One region of the Pseudomonas sp. SA233 genome, then DNA from elsewhere that is predicted to be linked to it. Evidence: predicted binding sites of a transcription regulator. Region 1 holds the regulator's gene; the other holds the start of a gene.

Region 1 (7,304 bases):
GCAGCAGAGCGCAGCCAAGCCGGACAAGATGAAAGGCTGGGCGGTGACCATCCAGTACCAGTCGCAGAAGGACATGGTGATCCTCACCGACCGCGCCAAGGTCGAGAACGAAGGCAACACCACCGAAGGCGAGAAGATCGTCTACAACACCCAGACCCAGGTGGCGACCGCCGGTCGTGGTGGCAACGTGACCTCGCCGCGTCAGCGTATCGACATGGTGATCCAGCCCAAGAAGAAGGCCGAGTAAATGGCAACCCTCAAAGCCCAGCACCTGGCCAAGAGCTACAAGGGGCGGCAAGTCGTACGCGACGTCAGCCTGTCTATCGACAGCGGCCAGATCGTCGGCCTGCTCGGCCCCAACGGCGCCGGCAAGACCACCTGCTTCTACATGATCGTCGGCCTGGTCCAGGCCGATCAGGGGCGCGTGCTGATCGACAACCTCGATGTCAGCCACCAGCCCATGCACGGTCGCGCCCGCGCGGGCATCGGCTATCTGCCGCAGGAAGCCTCGATCTTCCGCAAGCTGTCGGTGGCCGACAACATCATGGCCATCCTCGAGACCCGCAAGGACCTCGACCGCGACGGCCGGCGCAAAGAGCTGGAAAGCCTGCTGCAGGAATTCCACATCAGCCACATTCGCGACAACCTCGGCATGAGCCTGTCCGGTGGTGAGCGCCGCCGCGTGGAAATTGCCCGCGCGCTGGCGACCGCACCCAAGTTCATCTTGCTGGACGAACCGTTTGCCGGTGTCGACCCGATTTCGGTCGGCGACATCAAGCAGATCATCCATCACCTCAAGGCCAAGGGCATCGGTGTACTGATCACCGACCACAACGTGCGTGAGACCCTGGATATCTGCGAAACCGCCTATATCGTCAATGATGGCCGGCTGATCGCCGAAGGCGACGCCGAAACCATCCTGGCCAACGACCTGGTCAAAGAAGTTTACCTGGGCCACGAGTTCCGGCTCTGAGCCCGGCACGCGCCTGGAGTACTGGCAAATAGCCCTGGAACCTGGGGTAAAGTGTTACGGTACTCTAGGCAAACGCTACAATTTAAGGCATAAAACTTGCTTGATCTGGCGCCCCGGCGCCCTCGTGTAGTGGATGGCGCATGCGCGCCGGCGAACAAGGTATTAAGCCCCAGCCATGAAACCATCGCTCGTCCTAAAAATGGGCCAGCAACTGACGATGACACCGCAGTTGCAACAGGCCATCCGCCTGCTCCAGCTCTCCACCCTGGACCTCCAACAGGAAATCCAGGAAGCGCTGGAGTCGAACCCGATGCTCGAACGTCAGGAAGACGGCGACGACTTCGACAACAGCGACCCGATGGCGGACAACGCCGAGAACAAGCCGGCCGCTGAAGTCCAGGACAACAGCTTCCAGGAAAGCACGACCAGTGCCGACACCCTGGAAGACGGTGAATGGAGCGAGCGCATCCCCAACGAACTGCCGGTCGACACCGCCTGGGAAGACATCTACCAGACCAGTGCCAGCAGCTTGCCGAGCAACGACGACGACGAGTGGGACTTCACCACCCGCACATCGGCCGGCGAAAGCCTGCAAAGCCACCTGCTGTGGCAACTGAACCTGGCTCCGATGTCCGACACCGACCGCCTGATCGCCGTCACCCTGATCGACAGCATCAACGGCCAGGGCTACCTGGAAGACACCCTCGAGGAGATCTGCGCCGGTTTCGATCCGGAGCTGGATATCGAGCTGGACGAGGTCGAAGCGGTACTGCACCGCATCCAGCAGTTCGAGCCAGCAGGCGTTGCCGCCCGCACCCTTGGCGAATGCCTGTTGCTGCAATTGCGCCAGCTGCCCGCCAGCACCCCGTGGATGGCGGAAGCCAAGCGCCTGGTCACCGACTTCATCGACCTGCTCGGCAGCCGCGACTACAGCCAGCTGATGCGTCGCATGAAAATCAAGGAAGACGAGCTGCGCCAGGTCATCGAGCTGGTACAAAGCCTCAACCCGCGCCCCGGCTCGCAGATCGAGTCCAGCGAGCCTGAGTACGTGGTGCCCGACGTCATCGTACGCAAGGACAGCGACCGCTGGCTGGTGGAGCTGAACCAGGAGGCCATTCCGCGGCTGCGCGTAAACCCGCAGTACGCTGGCTTTGTGCGCCGGGCCGACACCAGTGCCGACAACACCTTCATGCGCAACCAGCTGCAGGAAGCGCGCTGGTTCATCAAGAGCCTGCAAAGCCGCAACGAAACCCTGATGAAGGTGGCCACGCAGATCGTCGAGCATCAACGCGGCTTCCTCGACCACGGCGACGAAGCGATGAAGCCCTTGGTGCTGCATGACATCGCCGAAGCGGTGGGCATGCACGAGTCGACCATTTCGCGGGTAACCACGCAGAAATACATGCACACCCCGCGTGGCATCTACGAACTGAAATACTTTTTCTCCAGCCACGTCAGCACCTCCGAAGGCGGAGAATGCTCGTCTACGGCTATCCGCGCGATCATCAAGAAACTGGTTGCGGCGGAAAATCAGAAAAAGCCATTGAGTGACAGCAAGATCGCTGGTTTACTGGAGGCACAAGGCATCCAGGTAGCCCGTCGCACCGTCGCCAAGTACCGCGAGTCCCTCGGCATCGCACCGTCGAGCGAGCGCAAGCGACTGATGTAGCCCCTGAGATGTGCCACAGCGTTTGTGGGGCAGGTGCAAGACCTGCCTCTTTATGCACGGGCAACAAAGGAGAAGCTGTATGCAAGTCAATATCAGTGGACAGCATGTAGAAGTCACCCAGCCACTGCGCGATTATGTGCTTGAAAAGCTCGCTCGCGTGGAAAGTCACTTCGACAAGATCACCAACGTGCAGGTCATCATGAAAGTCGAGAAGCTGCAGCAGAAGGTCGAGGCGACCTTGCAGATTCCCGGCGGCGAAGTGGTTGCCAACGCCGAACACGAAGACATGTATGCAGCGATCGACGCCTTGGCCGACAAGCTCGACCGCCAACTGAAAAAACACAAGGAAAAACAGCAAAGCCTGCTGCAAGGTGCAGCTGCCCGCTGATCCCCCTCATCCATGATCCGACTTGAAACCATCCTGACCCCCGGCCGTTCCCTCGTGAACGTGCCGGGCGGCAGCAAGAAGCGCGCCCTGGAAAAGGTCGCCACCGTCATCGCCGAACAAGTGCCCGAACTGGAGATGCAAGACGTCTTCGAAAAACTGGTCGCCCGGGAAAAACTCGGTTCGACCGGTTTCGGCAACGGCATCGCCATCCCGCACTGCCGGCTTGAAGGATGTTCCGCTCCGGTCAGCGCCCTGCTGCACCTGGAAGCGCCTATCGACTACGACGCCATCGATGGCGCGCCGGTGGACCTGCTGTTCGTCCTGCTGGTGCCAGAAGCCGCCACCGATGCCCATCTGGAATTGCTGCGCCAGATTGCCAGCATGCTCGATCGCAAGGAGGTCCGTGATCGCCTGCGTGCGGCCACCAGCAGCGAGGCCCTGTTCCAGGTTGTCCTGGACGTACAGAACGAGCACTGAACATGCGCCTGATCATCGTCAGCGGCCGGTCCGGCTCCGGCAAGAGCACCGCCCTCGATGTCCTGGAAGACAACGGTTTCTACTGCATTGACAACCTGCCCGCCGGGCTGCTGCCGCAACTGGCGGAAAATGCGCTGATCAACACCGAGTTGCAGCAACCCAAGGTCGCCGTGTCGATCGACGCGCGCAACTTGCCCAGCCACCTGACGCGTTTCCCCGAGTTGCTCGAAGAAGCCCGCGCCCGGCATATCCAGTGCGACGTGCTGTACCTGGATGCCGACGAAGACGTACTGCTCAAGCGTTTCTCGGAAACCCGCCGACGCCACCCGCTGACCAACGCCAACCGCTCGCTCGCGGAAGCGATCCGGGTAGAAAGCGAATTGCTGGGGCCGATTGCAGACCTGGCCGACCTGAAGATCGACACCACCAGCCTGAACCTGTATCAGCTGCGTGATTCGATCAAGCTGCGCCTGCTCAACCAGCCCGAGCCTGGCACCGCGTTCCTGGTCGAGTCGTTCGGTTTCAAGCGCGGAATGCCGGTCGATGCCGACCTGGTGTTCGATGTGCGCTGCTTGCCCAACCCCTATTGGAAACCCGAGCTGCGTGAGCATTCCGGCCTCGACCAACCGGTAATCGACTACCTGGCCGCACAGCCGGATGTCGAAGAGATGTTCAACGACATTTCCAGCTACCTGCTCAAGTGGCTGCCCCGCTTCGCCGCTAGCAACCGTGCCTACGTCACCATTGCCATTGGCTGCACCGGCGGCCACCACCGCTCGGTGTACATCACCGAACGCCTTGGCCAACTGCTGCAGCAATCCCTGAAAAACGTCCAGGTCCGCCACCGCGACCTCTAGCCCAAGGATCCGCCCCACGATGCCCGCCCGTGAAATCACCATCATCAACAAGCTGGGTCTGCATGCCCGGGCGGCAGCCAAGTTCGTCGGCGTTGCCGGCCGCTTCCCCTGCCAGGTCAGGGTTGGCCGTGCGCCGGACAAGTTGGTGGATGGCAAGAGCATCATGGCGGTGATGATGCTGGCGGCCGGCAAGGGCACCCAGGTGCACCTGCATACCGAAGGCGAGCAGGACGTTGATGCCATGGATGCGCTGGTCGAGCTGATCAACAACTTCTTCGACGAAGGCGAATGAATTGCAAGCGGTACGCTTACCCTGTGGGAGCGGCTTTAGCCGCGAAGAATCCAACGCGGTGCATGGCACCGGCTGCGCCGGTGTTCGCGGCTAAAGCCGCTCCCACAGAGTCCCCGCTAATTCAATGAGTTATGTGCCGCTCCCACAGCGAAACCGGTGAACACCCCATCATCCGGCGCAAACCGATGCACACCCCCAAGCTGGCCAGGCCAGGTCCAACCAGGCGAAGCCGCGCGCCAATAGCAATGCAGTGCCTGCGAGCAACAGCAAAGTCCCAAGCGTCATGCGAAACAGGCGAAACAGGCGCACGCGGCTGACGGACATCATCTGGGAGCGCATACCGGGGAGACTCACTTCAGGGTTTCGAGGTAGCGGCGCTCCACTTCCGCCCAGTCAATGACGTTGTAAAAGGCACCGATGTATTCCGGACGACGGTTCTGGTACTTCAGGTAATAGGCATGCTCCCACACGTCCAGGCCGAGGATTGGCGTGTTGCCGTGCATCAGCGGGCTGTCCTGGTTGCCGCTGCTTTCCACTACCAGCGTTTTCTGCGGGGTCACGCTGAGCCAGGCCCAGCCACTGCCGAAGCGGGTCAGCGCAGCCTTGGTGAAGGCCTCCTTGAAGGCATCGAAGCCGCCCAGTTGGGCGTCGATGGCCTGCGCCAGAGCACCCTGCGGCTCTCCCCCGCCCTGCGGCGACATCACGGTCCAGAACAGGCTGTGGTTGGCGTGCCCGCCGCCATGGTTGGTCACCGCACCACGCAGGTTTTCCGGCAGTTGCCCGACCGCGCCGAGCAGTTTTTCCACCGGCCACTCAGCCCACTCGGTGCCTTCGATGGCGGCGTTGAGGCCAGTGACGTAGGTCTGGTGGTGCTTGGTGTGGTGGATTTCCATGGTCTGCGCGTCGATGTGCGGTTCCAGCGCAGCGTAAGCGTAAGGCAGTGCAGGCAAGGTATGGGGCATATCAGTGAATTCCGTAGGCATGGGTTGGGCGATGACCAACGCGGCCACCGCTGGCGCTTGGGCCGTGACTCAGTGTCAGATACCACCGGCGGTGAGTTTTTCCGGGTCCAGTAGCGCTTCCAGCTGGTCACGCGATAGGTCGGTGTGCTCCAGCGCCACGTCGATGATCGGACGGCCCTGCTTGTAAGCGGTCTTGGCGATTTCAGCGGCCTTGAGGTAGCCGATGATCGGGTTCAGCGCCGTGACCAGAATCGGGTTGCGTGCCAGGGCTTCCTTGAGCTTGCTTTCGTTGACCTTGAAGCTCGCGATGGCCTTGTCGGCCAGCAGGCGGCTAACGTTGGCCATCAGCTCGATGCTCTCCAGCAGGTTGCGGGCGATCACCGGCAGCATCACGTTCAGCTCGAAGTTGCCGGACTGGCCAGCGATGGCGATGGTGGCGTCATTGCCGATCACTTGGGCGGCGACCATGGCGGTGGCCTCTGGAATCACCGGGTTGACCTTGCCCGGCATGATCGAAGAGCCCGGCTGCAGGCCTTGCAGCTCGATTTCGCCCAGCCCGGCCAGCGGGCCAGAGTTCATCCAGCGCAGGTCGTTGGCAATCTTCATGAGCGCCACGGCGGCAGTCTTGAGCTGGCCGGACAGGGCCACTGCGGTGTCCTGCGAGCCGATCAGGGCGAACAGGTTCTGCCCGGGGGTGAACTCGACCTGGGTCAGGCCGCTGAGCTGGCGGGCGAAACCAGCAGCGAATTGCGGGTGGGCGTTGATGCCGGTACCCACGGCCGTGCCGCCCTGGGCCAGGACCTGCAGGCTCGGCAGGGTAGCTTCGATGTGTGCCTTGGCGCCATTGATCTGTGCCGCCCAGCCATCCAGCACCTGGCTCATGCGCACCGGCATGGCGTCCATCAGGTGGGTGCGGCCGGTCTTCACGTACTGATGCACCTGTGCCGACTTGGCCTCGATCACCTGTACCAGATGCGCCAGGGCGGGCAGTAGCTGCTCGTGCAAGGCCAGGGCGGCGCTGACGTGAATCGTGGTCGGGATGATGTCGTTGCTGCTCTGGCCGCAGTTGACGTGGTCGTTGGCGTTGACGGCCTCACCCAGCACGCGGCTGGCCAGAGTCGCGATCACCTCGTTGGCGTTCATATTCGAGCTGGTGCCGGAGCCGGTCTGGAACACATCCACCGGGAAATGCTGGATGAAGTCACCCGCCAGGAGTTGCTCGACTGCCGTTACGATGGCCTGGCCTTGCGCGGTCGACAACTGTTCCAGTTCGACGTTGGCCTTGGCCGCGGCAGCCTTGGCCAGCAGTAGTGCACGAATGAACTGGGCCGGCATGCGCTGGCCGCTGATCGGGAAGTTGTCGACCGCGCGCTGGGTCTGGGCACCGTACAGGGCCTGGGCCGGCACCTGCAGTTCGCCCATGCTGTCACGCTCGATACGGGTATCACTCATCATCAAATCCTTGCATCAGTTCATCGGGAGAAATCGACGGCAGCAGGCGGCAATTGGCCAACTGCAGGGCGTAGGGCTGCCAGCGCTGGTTCTGGGCCTCGCGGTCGAGGTTGCGCAGGTCCAGCAGCGGGCGCCAGGCCTGGTCCAGGCACAGGCAGCGCCAATGCCAGGGCAGCATGCGGTCGCAGGCGGTATCCAGCAGCAGGCGGAAGGAGGTCAGCGCCACCGTCCATG
Region 2 (7,304 bases), 700 kb from region 1:
TAAGCACCACGTCCGGTCGCACCGTTTCGACGCAGGCGGGCAGGTCGATGGTCAGGCCTGGGGCTTCGATGACCTCGAAGCCGGCCTCGCTCAAGGCCGCCTTGAGGCGGCCGAGTTTGCTCTGGGTGTCGTCGATCAGCAGGATGCGCAACATGAATGGTCCCCCTCACGCGCCGACACGGGCATCGGGCAGGTCGCCCAGGGCATGCAGGCTGAAGCTGCGGGCATAGCCGTAGGGGTCGCTGCCGTCCCAGCGGCTGCCATCGATCAGCAGGCTGCTGCGCATCGGCTGCTCGGGGCAGGCCACGCCTAGGCTTTGGGCCGCCTCGCCATACAGTGCCAGCTGCTGGACCTGGCGGGCCACGCCGAGGTAGTCGGGGTCATCGCGCAGCAAGCCCCAGCGGCGGAACTGGGTCATGAACCACATGCCGTCGGACAGGTACGGCAGGTTGGCCCGGCCGTGATCGTGCAGGCGCAGGGCGTGCGGGTCTTGCCAGTGGTTGCCCAGGCCATCGTGGTAGCTGCCGAGCAGTCGCGGCTCGATACTTGCCAGCGGAGTGTCCAGGTAGGCGCTGCTGCTGAGCAGTTGCGCGGTGCTGCGGCGGTTTTCCGGGCTTTGCTCGATGAAGCGGCTGGCGGCGAGTACCGCCTTGATCAGCGCGCGGGCGCTGTTGGGGTATTGCTCGGCAAAGGCGCGGGCGCAGGCCAGGACCTTTTCCGGGTGGTCCGGCCAGATCGACTGGCTGGTGGCCAGGGTGAAGCCCTGGCCCGTGGCCACTGCATCGGCAGCCCAGGGTTCGCCCACGCAGAAACCGTCGATGCGCCCGGCCTGGATATGCGCAGCCATTTGCGCCGGTGGTACCACCACGCTGTCGACGTCGCGCAATGGGTGGATGCCCTGGCTGGCCAGCCAGTAATACAGCCACATGGCGTGGGTACCGGTGGGGAAGGTTTGGGCGAAGGTGAGGCGTGCGCCATGCTGGTGCACCAGGCGCGCCAGTGCTTCAGGGTTGGTCACGCCTTTGCGCTGCAGGGCCGGGGACAGGTTTATGGCCTGGGCGTTCTGGTTCAGCCCCATGAGCACGGCCATGGCGCTGGCCGGTACACCGCCGATGCCCAGGTGCACGGCGTACACCAGGCCATACAGGCAGTGCGCCGCATCCAGTTCGCCGCTGACCAGCTTGTCGCGCAGCCCGGCCCAGGAGCCTTGGCGCTTGAGGTTGAGGGTAAGGCCGTGCTGCTGGGCGAAGCCCTGGGTGGCGGCGACTACCACCGAGGCGCAGTCGGTCAGGGCCATGTAGCCGATGTTCAGGCTGGGCTTTTCCGGCGCGTCGCTGCCGTTGACCCAGGCCAGGGGCGTTGCTCGGGGTGCAGTGTTCACAAGGGTCCTCGCCCGTACTGATAAGGCTGTGGGCTTTTCCGGTGCAACCGATGTGCCATCTGACAGCAGCCCCACGATTTGCTGTCATGCCGGCCCCACGCTGGCTATAATCGCCCCCTCATTCACCCCGAGCCTTGCCCGCCCATGTATACCCTGGCCCGCCAGCTGCTGTTCAAGCTTTCCCCGGAAACCTCCCATGACCTGTCCCTGGACCTGATCGGTGCCGGTGGCCGTCTCGGCCTCAACGGCATGCTGTGCAAGCAGCCGGCGGCTTTGCCGGTTACGGTCATGGGCTTGAACTTCGCCAACCCGGTGGGCCTGGCGGCCGGCCTGGACAAGAACGGTGCGGCCATCGACGGTTTCGCCCAGCTGGGCTTCGGCTTCGTCGAAATCGGCACCGTCACCCCGCGCCCGCAGCCGGGCAACCCCAAGCCACGGCTGTTCCGCCTGCCGGAGGCAACGGCCATCATCAACCGCATGGGCTTCAACAACCTGGGCGTTGATCACCTGCTCGGCCGGGTACGGGCTGCGCGTTACAACGGTGTGCTGGGCATCAACATCGGCAAGAATTTCGACACCCCGGTGGAGCGTGCCGTCGATGACTACCTGATCTGCCTGGACAAGGTGTACACCGAGGCCAGTTACATCACGGTCAACGTCAGTTCGCCCAACACCCCGGGCCTGCGCAGCCTGCAGTTCGGCGATTCGCTCAAGCAGCTGCTCGATGCCCTGGCCGTGCGCCGCGAGCAACTGGCCGGCACGCATGGCAAGCGCGTACCTCTGGCAATCAAGATTGCCCCGGACATGAGCGACGAAGAAACCGCCCTGGTGGCCGCCGCGCTGATGGAGTCGGGCATGGATGCGGTGATCGCCACCAACACCACGCTGGGGCGTGAAGGTGTCGAAGGCCTGCCGTACGGTGACGAGGCGGGTGGCCTGTCGGGTGCGCCGGTGCTGGAAAAGAGCACCCATATCGTCAAGGTGCTGGCGGGCGAGCTGGGCGGCAAGCTGCCGATCATTGCCGCTGGCGGCATTACCGAAGGCCGCCATGCCGCCGAGAAGATCGCTGCCGGGGCGAGCCTGGTGCAGATCTACTCCGGCTTCATCTATAAAGGGCCGGCGCTGATTCGCGAGGCGGTGGACGCTATCGCGGCAATGCCACGGGTTTGATCGGCAATAAAAAAGGGCCCCATCAAGGGGCCCCTGGGCCTTCGCCCGCCGCCCGGATAGGGCGTGCATGGTGAATCGAATTCAGTGTCCTCGTTCAGCCAACGGCGTGATTTTCGTTGAGTCTATGGATGCCAGCGGTGCCAGTCATTCCGTCCCAGTTATCACCGCGACCTTCACGCCAGCCGTTGATCCAGGCTTGGCGAACAGAAGGAAGATTGAAGGGGCAAAGTTCGCGGGATTTGCCGGTGACCCCGTATTGGTAGCCACGTGAATATGCTCTTTCCAACGGATCACGCTTAAGTCTTCTCATAGGGTGTTGCCCTCACTTGTTGACTGTAATGTCCCGTCGGCCTCTCCGAGGCCGGGCAGAGTCTTTCTGCCGGTGTGCGCTCGCTGCCGGCGTGGCGAGCTGAAAGTGCCACCTCGTTGCGAAGCGGCCTGAGACCAGTTCTATCGAATGCGAGTCACGGTGTGAATGATCGATTTGTCATAAGCACGTAACCTTTCCAAGGGTGAGGGGATAAGTAAATAAATGCGACTCAACCTTGTTTAGCGTTGAGCCCGCTATGATCAGGGTTTGCCGATCATTGACGTCATTTCGCCAGCGTTGCTTGCGGATGACAGAAATAATTTGAAATGCGACGAAGGGTCATATCGGCCCTGGTATCGCAAGAATTTTTCATACTGCCTGATGATCTAAGCTGTCTTTGCCACTGGGCCAAGCACAGATCGGTCAGGCGGCCCGGCCTTTCATTGCACGTTCGCGTGCCGGGAAGGGCCACCCGCACGTCTGCTGGAAAGGAGTGCGGGCAAACATCGCGGGGCGATGCGTCGCCCCGTCAGTCAAATAGCCCAAGGCGCTGGATTACTCATGTCGGACCGTTTCGAACTTTACCTCACCTGCCCCAAAGGCCTGGAAGGCCTGCTTGCCGAAGAGGCGCGGAGCCTCGGCCTGGATGATGTGCGCGAGCACACTTCGGCCATTCGCGGCGCCGCCGACATCGAAACCGCCTACCGCCTGTGCCTTTGGTCACGCTTGGCCAACCGGGTGCTGCTGGTACTCAAGCGCTTCTCCATGAAGAACGCCGACGACCTCTACGACGGCGTGCACGCGGTCGACTGGGCCGATCACCTGGCAGCCGACGGCACCCTGGCAGTTGAGTTCAGCGGCCATGGCTCGGGCATCGACAACACCCACTTCGGTGCGTTGAAGGTCAAGGACGCGATCGTCGACAAGCTGCGCAACCGTGAAGGCCTGCGCCCGTCGGTGGAAAAGATCGACCCTGATGTGCGCGTGCACCTGCGCCTGGACCGTGGCGAAGCCATTCTCTCGCTCGACCTTTCCGGGCACAGCCTGCACCAGCGTGGCTACCGCCTGCAGCAAGGCGCCGCGCCGCTGAAGGAAAACCTGGCGGCGGCGGTACTCATCCGCGCCGGCTGGCCGCGCATTGCTGCCGAAGGTGGCGCGCTGGCCGACCCCATGTGCGGTGTGGGTACCTTCCTGGTCGAAGCGGCGATGATCGCCGCCGATATCGCGCCCAACCTCAAGCGTGAGCGCTGGGGCTTCAGTGCCTGGCTCGGCCACGTACCGGCATTGTGGCGCAAGGTGCATGACGAGGCGCAGGCGCGGGCACAGGCCGGCCTGGCCAAGCCACCACTGTGGATCCGTGGCTACGAGGCCGACCCTCGGTTGATCCAGCCAGGCCGCAACAACGTCGAGCGTGCCGGCCTGGGCGACTGGGTGAAGATCTACCAGGGCGAAGTCAGCACCTTCGAGCCGCGCCCGGACCAGAACCAGAAAGGCCTGGTCATCAGCAACCCGCCTTATGGCGAGCGCCTGGGTGACGAAGCCAGCCTGCTGTACCTCTACCAGAACCTCGGCGAGCGCCTGCGCCAGGCCTGCATGGGCTGGGAGGCGGCGGTATTCACTGGCGCGCCGCAGCTGGGCAAGCGCATGGGCATTCGCAGCCACAAGCAGTACGCGTTCTGGAACGGCGCCTTGCCGTGCAAGCTGCTGCTGTTCAAGGTGCAGCCCGACCAGTTCGTTACCGGCGAGCGCCGCGAAGCGCAGCCTGAAGGCGCGGAAACCCGCCAGCAGGCAGCACCGGCCAGCGAGCCGGCGCGCCTGTCGGAAGGGGCGCAGATGTTCGCCAACCGCCTGCAGAAAAACCTCAAGCAACTGGGCAAGTGGGCCCGCCGCGAGCAGGTCGATTGCTACCGCCTGTACGATGCCGACATGCCCGAATATGCCCTGGCGGTCGACCTGTACCAGGATTGGGTGCACGTGCAGGAATACGCCGCGCCACGTTCGGTCGACCCGGACAAGGCCCAGGCACGCCTGCTCGACGCGCTGGCAGCCATCCCGCAGGCCCTGGGCATTTCGCCGCAGCGTGTGGTGCTCAAGCGTCGCGAGCGGCAGAGCGGCACGCGCCAGTACGAGCGCCAGGCGACCGAAGGCCGCTTCCAGGAAGTGAACGAAGGCGGCGTAAAGCTGCTGGTCAACCTCACCGACTACCTCGACACGGGCCTGTTCCTGGACCATCGCCCGATGCGCATGCGCATCCAGCGCGAAGCAGCCGGCAAGCGCTTCCTCAACCTGTTCTGCTACACCGCCACGGCCACCGTGCATGCGGCCAAGGGCGGCGCGCGCAGCACCACCAGCGTCGACCTGTCGAAAACCTACCTGGACTGGGCGCGACGCAACCTAGCGCTCAATGGCTTCTCCGAGCGCAACCGCCTGGAGCAAGGCGATGTGATGGCCTGGCTGGAAGGCAACCGCGACAGCTATGACCTGATCTTCATCGACCCGCCGACCTTCTCCAACTCCAAGCGCATGGAAGGCGTGTTCGATGTGCAGCGTGACCACGTGCAACTGCTGGACCTGGCCATGGCCCGCCTGGCGCCGGGTGGCGTGCTGTATTTCTCCAACAACTTCCGCAAGTTCCAGTTGGACGAGCACCTGATGGCGCGTTATGCGGTGGAGGAGATCACGGCCCAGACCCTGGACCCGGACTTCGCGCGCAATAACCGTATCCATCGCGCCTGGCGTCTGCAGCTTCGTTGAGGCGACGAGGTACATTGCGCGGCTAATGGCCAATAGCTATAACTGAGGGCAGGGCAAGATAATCCGCAGGACGCTGACGTGACGAGATGGGTGTATGTCAAAGGGTGGCGTGCGTGCGCGGTTGCTTGGCCTGTGCACTGAGGCAATGTCCGCCTGGGCGGTGGCCCTGGTCGCCCTGGTCGTGGGTGGCCTGTTGACGGCCGTCCTGGCGTTAGCCACGCAAACCTTCTACAAGCAGCAACTGCGCCAGCGCTTCGAGCTGCTGGCCAGCGAGCGTTTCAGCCGGATCGCCGAGCGGTTTGACGAACAGCAGCAGCGCCTGGACGGGCTGCGGCGGTTTTTCAGCTTTTCCAACGAAATCACCCCACACGAGTTCGACGGCTACGCCCGGCCATTGCTGCAGCGGACCCTGGCCTACGCCTGGGCGCCGCGTGTCGAGGCCGCGCAACGCGCCGAGTTCGAGCGCCAGGCCAGTGTGCATTTCGGCCCGGGCTATGTGATCCGCGACCAGGATGAACAAGGCCAGTGGCACCCATCCCCCCAGCGCGACCATTACTTCCCGGTACTCTATACCCAGTCGGGTGAATTGCCCGGGCTGCCCCATGGTCTGGACCTCGCCGGCCAGGAAGTGCCCTTGGCGGCACTGGCGCGGGCGCTGGGGCCCGGCAGCATGGCGGTGTCCGAGCCACTACCCATGTTCGATACCAGCTCGGATGCGCGTGGCCTGCTGATGGTGGCGCCAGTGTTTTCCGATGCCAACCCCCGCGGCGCGGCAATGGGCTATGTGATGGCCCTGCTGAGCATGCGGGAACTGGTCAGTGACGGGCGCCCGGTTACGGCAGACGATAACCTGGTGGTGCGTATCGTCGACCCCACCGGGCTGCATGGCCCCGAGGTGATGTTCGATTCGCAGAACCCGGTTGCACCTCTGCCGCTGGCCATCAACCAGTTGTTGCACCTGGCTGACCACCACTTCCAGCTGAGTATCCGGCCGAGCCTGGCCTTCGTGCGCGCCAACCGCTCCTCCGCGGTGCTGGCGGTAAGCCTGCTGGGCGGCTTGTTGAGCCTGCTGCTCAGTGTGTTGCTCTACAGCCTGTTCAGCCAGCGCCAGCGCGCCTTGGCCCTGGTAGAGCAGCGTACCGCCGAGCTGCGGGTCAGCGAGCAGTCACTGCGTGGTACCCACAACCAGCTGCGCAGCGTGCTGGATGCCGCAACCCAGGTGGCGATCATCGCCACCAACCTCAAGGGCGTAGTCAGCACCTTCAACGCCGGTGCCGAGCGCATGCTCGGTTACCCGGCCTGCGAGGCGATCGGCAAGCTGCGCCTGGAGGACCTGGTGTTGCCCGAGGAGTTGAGCCTGCGTGCCCATGCCTTGAGCCTGCGTTTCGGCCGGCCGATTGCAGGTGGCCAGGCCATGTTTGCCGAAACGGTGCAGGAGCATGGAGCCGAGCCGGGGGAGTGGACCTTGTTGCGCGCCGATGGCAGCCAACTGGTGGCCAACATGCTGGTCACCGCCATGCTCGATGAACAGGGGTTATGGATCGGTTACCTGGCGATCTGCATCGATGTCACTGAACGGCGTCGGGTGCATGAGGCGCTGGCGGCGCGTGACCGCCTTCTGGAAAAACTCAGTGCCGAGGTGCCGGGTGGCATCTACCAGTACCGCCTGGATGGCAACGGCCATTCCTG

What was found. The regulator sigma-54, encoded in region 1, starts transcription at its own class of promoters, with help from an activator protein. The targets are predictions, from matches to a motif close to ANTGGCATNNANNTTGCTNT.
Region 2: the regulator sigma-54 is predicted to act here: its motif matches at 1,422-1,441, upstream of M1D87_RS08210 (CmpA/NrtA family ABC transporter substrate-binding protein).

Annotation. Positions count from the first base shown of each region.
Region 1 is NZ_CP096449.1:1,063,160-1,070,463, reverse strand. It holds gene lptA (lipopolysaccharide transport periplasmic protein LptA) at 1-247, shown strand, start outside; gene lptB (LPS export ABC transporter ATP-binding protein) at 248-973, shown strand; gene M1D87_RS04960 (RNA polymerase factor sigma-54) at 1,149-2,642, shown strand; gene hpf (ribosome hibernation-promoting factor, HPF/YfiA family) at 2,722-3,030, shown strand; gene ptsN (PTS IIA-like nitrogen regulatory protein PtsN) at 3,043-3,507, shown strand; gene rapZ (RNase adapter RapZ) at 3,510-4,364, shown strand; gene M1D87_RS04940 (HPr family phosphocarrier protein) at 4,384-4,656, shown strand; gene M1D87_RS04935 (superoxide dismutase) at 5,007-5,618, opposite strand; gene M1D87_RS04930 (class II fumarate hydratase) at 5,694-7,070, opposite strand; gene M1D87_RS04925 (hypothetical protein) at 7,063-7,304, opposite strand, start outside.
Region 2 is NZ_CP096449.1:1,767,112-1,774,415, forward strand. It holds gene M1D87_RS08205 (ANTAR domain-containing response regulator) at 1-154, opposite strand, end outside; gene M1D87_RS08210 (CmpA/NrtA family ABC transporter substrate-binding protein) at 167-1,381, opposite strand; gene M1D87_RS08215 (quinone-dependent dihydroorotate dehydrogenase) at 1,526-2,551, shown strand; gene rmf (ribosome modulation factor) at 2,646-2,861, opposite strand; gene rlmKL (bifunctional 23S rRNA (guanine(2069)-N(7))-methyltransferase RlmK/23S rRNA (guanine(2445)-N(2))-methyltransferase RlmL) at 3,423-5,615, shown strand; gene M1D87_RS08230 (sensor domain-containing diguanylate cyclase) at 5,710-7,304, shown strand, end outside.